DNA from 2 places in the Pseudoalteromonas sp. BZK2 genome. Region 2 is predicted to be linked to the other one. Evidence: predicted binding sites of a transcription regulator. Region 2 holds the regulator's gene; the other holds the start of a gene.
The links. The regulator FliA, encoded in region 2, starts transcription of late flagellar genes. The targets are predictions, from matches to a motif close to CTAAAGNTNNNNNNNNNNNNGCCGATA.
Positions count from the first base shown of each region.

Region 1: a site for FliA is predicted at 2,126-2,152, ahead of BIZ38_RS14535 (DUF4402 domain-containing protein). Genes of this name have one in related genera too.

Region 1 covers NZ_JACSOG010000024.1:6,723-10,143, reverse strand. The annotation lists gene galU (UTP--glucose-1-phosphate uridylyltransferase GalU) at 1-472, shown strand, start outside; gene BIZ38_RS14545 (SPOR domain-containing protein) at 943-1,410, shown strand; gene BIZ38_RS14540 (SPOR domain-containing protein) at 1,550-2,092, shown strand; gene BIZ38_RS14535 (DUF4402 domain-containing protein) at 2,204-2,797, shown strand; gene BIZ38_RS14530 (DUF4402 domain-containing protein) at 2,817-3,284, shown strand; gene BIZ38_RS14525 (molecular chaperone) at 3,293-3,421, shown strand, end outside.
Region 2 covers NZ_JACSOG010000013.1:59,648-63,068, reverse strand. The annotation lists gene BIZ38_RS09855 (protein phosphatase CheZ) at 1-707, opposite strand, end outside; gene cheY (chemotaxis response regulator CheY) at 725-1,108, opposite strand; gene BIZ38_RS09845 (RNA polymerase sigma factor FliA) at 1,149-1,859, opposite strand; gene BIZ38_RS09840 (MinD/ParA family protein) at 1,886-2,746, opposite strand; gene flhF (flagellar biosynthesis protein FlhF) at 2,739-3,421, opposite strand, start outside.

The DNA.
Region 1 (3,421 bases), on a different contig from region 2:
CGATCTTAAAAAAGATAACTTAGCTGAAATGATCCAGCGTTTTGAAACCACCGGTGAGAGCCAAATTATGGTTGAGCCTGTGCCGCAAAACGAAGTAGACAAGTTCGGTGTAGTAGACTTAGGTGATGTAACAATCAATCAAGGTGAAAGCGCCGCAATTTTGAATATGGTTGAAAAGCCTCCTATTGATCAAGCTCCATCAAATCTTGCTGTTGTGGGTCGCTATGTACTGAGCAAAAATATTTGGCCATTACTAGCAAAAACTCCAGCTGGGGCAGGTGATGAAATTCAATTAACCGATGCCATAGCCATGCTAATGGAAAAAGAAACGGTTGATGCATACTCTATGAAAGGTAAAAGCCATGACTGTGGTAGCAAAATTGGTTATTTAAAAGCCATCGTTGAATTTGCTTTACGACGTGAGGAATTCAAAGTTGAATTGAGCGACTTCATAAAGTCGTTGGTTAAATAACCAATTCTATTTACTTAGTAATAAATTATGTTAAAAAAGTGCCTATATGGCACTTTTTTGTTATTTACAAGCAGCTGACAATTGTTGATTATTAACAAATTAGGGACTTTTCTGATATACCTTTGTCTTATAGGGTTGTTAAGATGAGTATGGTGATTAATTGCTCTAATTCAGTTAGTTAACTGAGTAATGAAAAGCATTAATAATTTTGCTGCAAATTGTTTATGTTATAAAGCTACTTTTTACTGACAACATGATTTGCAGCGAATTAAAGCACTAAACTGAAATTATAATAAAAACATAATGTTAGTGTTTATTTTAAATATCTTAAATTATCTTTTAGCTTTTGATGTACAGGTAAGTACTAACAGATAGTCTTCTTCAAAGTAAGAAGCAAATTTTTAACGGTACGTTTAAGAATCCTGATTATGAAAGATTACTTCAAGCCTTTTCGCTGCAGTATATACCTAATGGTGTTATTAACTGTTTCTGGTTGCAGTAATGAGCTGCTGCTAAGCTCTACCGTTAATTCTATGCAAAGTTTTGCACTTCGCTTAATCGATCCTATTTTTCAAATTAATGTAAAAACTAGTTCTGAGCTTCAATCAACGGCTACACAAAAAAATACCCTAGCCACTGCTGCTATATTAGCACCTACAAAACCTAATTATACTTTTGCGTTACAGTTAGCATCAGTTAGCTCTGAGACCGCAATAGAAGTCACCTTTCATAAAATGGCAAAACAAGCGCCTAGTATTTTTCAAGGTAAACCAATTTTGAATGTTGAAGTTGCAGACGTGCATGATAGAACTTTCTACCGCTTAAAGTTTGGAGGCTATAAGTATTTAAAAAATGCGAAAGCTGACTGCGCGGCTATTAAGCGACAAGGTATTGATTGTTGGGTTAGTAAATACACAGATAATCGAATTTATTTTTAGCGTCAAATATTCACTCTAAAGGTGGCATTTTTATTGCTAATATTTAAGTCTGTTTTTTAGAATTGACGTCACCATGCATTTTTCTTTTTTCTCTAAATATTTATTGTTAACCATCTGCTTGACTGCTTTAACAGCATGTATGATGAGCCAAGAACAAAGCCAGCCTGTTTATACTGAACAGCAGGTACAGCAATTTGCTGCCGAGTGGCAAAATCAACAGCCTAGCATTGAACGTCTTGCTGCAATGGAAAAAGACCTTGCGTTGTTAATCGAGGTACTTTCGGCTAATAGTGATTTAACTGCACAACCATCGGCATTTGAGCCGCAAAATGATGTGATCTATCACCAAAGTGAGCAAATACAATCTCAGCAATCATCATCAATCGACTCATTAGAAACGATTATTGCTGCAAACAAAGCAGCAGAAGCAGGTGTGCAATTAGGCTTATATTTAACGCCGAAAAAGGTCAGACATCAGGTCTTGAACCTTAAACGTGATTATCCTGCTGTTTTAAATGACCTAGATTTTCGCTTTAAAACTCGTGAGCAAAAAGGGGTAACCTTGTATGGATTACGAGCAGGTCCATTTGTAAATTATACTCAGGCGACAGCTTTTTGTGAGATAGCCAAAAGAATGGGGCAAACTTGTGTGACAGCCCCTTTTATTGGGGAGATGCTATAAGTATCTTTCCTCTTGGAAATTAGGGGATTAACCTTAAAGTATTTGTTCTAGAGGTCGATAAAGCTTAAGATACAGCAAAATGGCTTAGCCATTTATTTATAAGGACTTAATATGAAATTACCTCTTTCTTTAATTGCATGCTCATTAGCATTTTCTGCTTTTTATTCTTATGCCACTACTGAATCTTTCAGTGCAACAGTAAAGGTTCAAAACTCAGTTGTTTTAACAAAAGGAAATGATCTAAATTTTGGTACTATTCGTGCCGTAGCCGATCCTTCAGGTGCTGCGCAAGCTGTTTTAACAATTAACCCAGAACCTGATGCAAGCCCTGTTTCAACAAGAACAGATGCATCTCCTGCGATTATTTCAATTATTGAGCAAGGGTCTCCTGCTTCATTTACGGTATCGGAAGCGGTGCCTAATGCGCGTTTGTCGATTACTGATCCTACAGCTAATATTTTAGCTTCTGATGGACAAGGTTTAAATGAGCCAAACTTTATTGTTGATGAATGGAAGTATTTTATTACTTCAGGCCCAAATGCAAATGCTTATTACCTTCCAGGCAGCCCAAACTTAACAGCAGATGCAGACGGCAGTGTTGAGTTTAACATTGGTGCCAATTTATCTACCTCAAATTCGGCGTCATCTGAGCCTTATCGTGATGTTGAGTATACCGGCACTTTCCAATTAGAAGTTGCTTACTAATAATACTAGGTAATTAGTCATGCGCTTTTTGCTTTTAGCTACTGTTTTATTTTGTGTGTTCTCAACACCCTTACAGGCTGCGAGCACAGAGCAACAAGCGCTTGATTTTGGTACTCTAGTTATTCTAGCTAATACAAATACCAGCTCTGTAATCGTCAAAGATGATGGCAGTATCAATACGCAGGGCTCGGTTTATGTTCTTAAAAATGGCCGCCCTGCAGAATTATTACTTACTGACTTTCCAGCTAGAACTCAGCTAACTATGAATCTAGTTGCCCCAGTTGACTTAACACATGATATCGATGGCAACTCGAGTGCTGGATTTTCTGTACGCCTTAATGGTTTTCCTAAATATGTGATTACCAATGAATTTGGTGAAGCAAAAGTATTTATTGGCGGTATTTTAACGACAGACCGTAGCGCTAAACCATACGCTGATGGTCAGTATTCTTCTACAACTTATTTAGAAATATCAGTCGATTACTAAGGATAGATATGTTCGCAAAACGTCTTTTATGTGGACTTCTTTTTGTTTTTTTCAGTCAATATGCAACGGCAAACTTACTTATTTCACCAACGCGGGTTTCATTTGATGAGCGCCAACGAAGCGCAAAAGTCACCGTC
Region 2 (3,421 bases):
CGAGAGTCTTTATCAATAATCGGCCCTTCAGGACCTGCTAGTGTATCACTTGTTGCAGGTGCTTTTTCTATGGCCTGTTTTTCTTGTTGTTGATGACCATCTTCTTGACTGCCAAACACAGTTAAGAGATTAATTAAACTGTCTTCTACTTCTCGCACTAACTCAATGACGCGACGGATTACTTGCCCCGTCAAATCTTGATAGTCCTGTGCCATCAGCACATTGGTCATCAAGCCCTGTAGCTCATCGGTTTTAGTATGCGAGTTATTCATAAAATTATCTAAGCTATGACATAGCTTTTTAAACTCACCGAGCTCTATTTCTCGGCTCATTAAACGATCCCACGTTGGTTTAATCGTCGCTATTTCATCTGCAAGTTGTTGCGCTATAGGTAAACTAGCTTCAACTGCATCCATGGTTTTGTTAGCGGCGCTTTCTGTCATTTCCATAACATAATTTAAGCGCTGCTTAGCGTCTGGGATCGCATCGGTAGTTAAATCTGAAAGACGAGTATCTAGATCAAAGTTTTTTAGCGCTTCATGTAATTGTCGCGTCAGTTTACCGATTTCAGCAAACAGCTCTGATTGTTCTTTTGATGCTGTTTCAAGTATCAGCTGATCAGCTTTTTCTTGTTCACCATTTTCAAGAAACTCAACAAGTTGACGAGCTTGCTCTAAACTTATTTGAGGCGCAGCTAGTGCTGACATAAGCCTCTCCCCTTAGATTAACCTAAACGTTCAAACACTTTTTCCAATTTGGTTTTAAGTGTCGCAGCAGTGAATGGTTTAACGATATAGCCATTAACACCCGCTTGAGCAGCAGCAACAATTTGTTCTTTTTTCGCTTCAGCTGTCACCATTAATACAGGAATATGCTTAAGGCTATCATCAGCACGAATTGCTCTTAACAAATCAATGCCTTGCATACCTGGCATATTCCAATCTGTTACAACAAAATCAAATTCTTGATTTTGTAGCATTGGCAATGCTGTTGACCCATCGTCAGCTTCCTGCACATTGGTAAAACCTAAATCCCTTAATAGATTTTTAATGATACGTCTCATTGTAGAAAAATCATCAACAACAAGAATTTTCATGTTTTTATCCAAAACATCCTCCGGTGAGGTTTGAACCTATATTTACTTACTACTAATTAATCCAGTCATTGATTTTTGCTTTGAGCTTAATCATCGCCTGACCATGTATCTGACTCACACGCGATTCACTAACATCGAGTATGTGTCCTATTTCTTTTAAGTTCATTTCGTCGTTGTAGTACAAAGACAAAACAAGTGCATCTCTTTCTGGTAACGATTGGATAGCCGTTAATAGAGACTGGTTAAACCGCTCATTTTTAACGTTATTAAACGGTTTGTCTAGTCCTAAATCCTGACCTACAGGTGTAATGACGTCTTCATCAACGCCTAAGTCCTCTATACCTAATACTTTACTAGAATTTACATCATGTAGAATATGATGGTACTCATCGAGCGTTATATCAAGTTTTTCAGCGACTTCTGTATCTTTAGGTTCACGATTTAGCGTGCTTTCTAATTCGGAAATGGTTTCAGCCACAAGGCGAGCATTTCGGTGAACTGAGCGTGGTGCCCAGTCACCTCTACGAATTTCGTCTAACATCGCACCACGAATACGAATTCCAGCGAAAGTTTCGAAACTAGCCCCTTTGCTAGCATCAAAGTTTTTTGATGCTTCAATTAGGCCTATCATGCCTGATTGAATTAAATCATCGAGTTGGACACTGGCAGGTAAACGAGCAATTAGATGGCACGCCACTTTTTTAACTAAAGAGGCATGTTTTTCAACAATCGCATTTAAGTTTTGTGCTGATTGATATCCCATCGCTTTATTCACCGATGTTGTCATAGTTAGCCGTTTACTAGTTTTTCAATGAAAAATTCTAAATGGCCAGAAGGTTGATTAGGGATCGGCCACTTAACTGCTTTTGTTGCTAATGTTTTAAACGCCACCGCAGCTGGTGAGTTTGGAAATAATTCAACAATCACCTTTTGACGTCGCGTAGATTTACGCATGTTCTCGTCATAAGGAATGGTAGCTACCAACTCCATTGAAACGTCTAAAAAGCGATCCGTTACTTTTGAAAGTTTAGCAAATAATTCTTGCCCTTCACGCAAACTGCGCACCATATTAGCAACAATTTTAAATTTATATACGCCATGCTCACGGCTAAGCACTTTAATAAGCGCATAAGCATCGGTAATTGAGGTAGGTTCATCACATACAACCACAACAACGTCTTGGGCTGCACGAGAAAAGCTTAATACCATGTCAGAAATACCTGCGGCGGTATCGACAATTAAAATATCAAACTCGGTGTTTAACTCGCTAAAAGCGCGAATAAGACCTGCATGCTCAGATGGCGTTAATTCAACCATACTTTGCGAACCAGAGGTCGCTGGTACAATTTTGATGCCTGCAGGGCCTTCAACGAGAATTTCGTCAAGCTCACACTCGCCTGACAAAACATGAGATAAGTTACGTTCAACACGAAGGCCAAGCATCACGTCACAGTTTGCCAAACCTAAATCGGCATCTAGTACTAATACACGATTTCCTTGCTGCCCTAATGCGATTGCGGTGTTGAGTGAAACATTGGTTTTACCCACTCCACCTTTACCGCCAGTCACAGCGATAACTTTAACGCCACTATTATTATTTTGATTCATTTTGCGCAGGCCGCTTGCTTGATCTAATACTGTGTTAATCATACATCCCTACTGTGTTCGACGCTACTGCTTGACGTCGTGAATGTTGTGCTTTTGCTCGTTTTAAATACAATTGTTCAGCTTTTTTCACTAGTTTTTCAGCATTCGCTACGCGAATATCTTCAGGAACACGCTGACCGTTAGTAAGATACCCTATTGGCAGGCGATTTTGAATCGCTATACTAATAATCTCACCTAAACTTAAAGATTCATCCAATTTAGTGAAGATACAGCCACTTAGATGAACCTTTTTAAAGTGTCTTACGGTTTCTTGCAACACATTTATCTGTGCTGTCGCACTTAATACTAAATAACTACGAATATCAACACGCTGATTACGCATTAAGGTGTTTAATTGCTCAGTTAAACGTAAATCACGTTGGCTCATACCCGCTGTATCTATTAATACTAGACGCTTATTACGTAAATGGTATAGCACTTCAGCTAATTCATTCGCATCTTTTACCTGCTTAACACCACAGCCAATAATACGACCATAAGTAGCCAATTGTTCGTAGGCACCAATTCTATATGTATCAGTGGTGATCAACGCCACTTTATCAGCACCATATTTTTGTGCACCCAGTGCAGCTAATTTCGCAACAGTCGTTGTTTTACCAACACCCGTTGGGCCCACTAATGCGAATACACCACCTTGACGTAGGATTTCGTTATTCG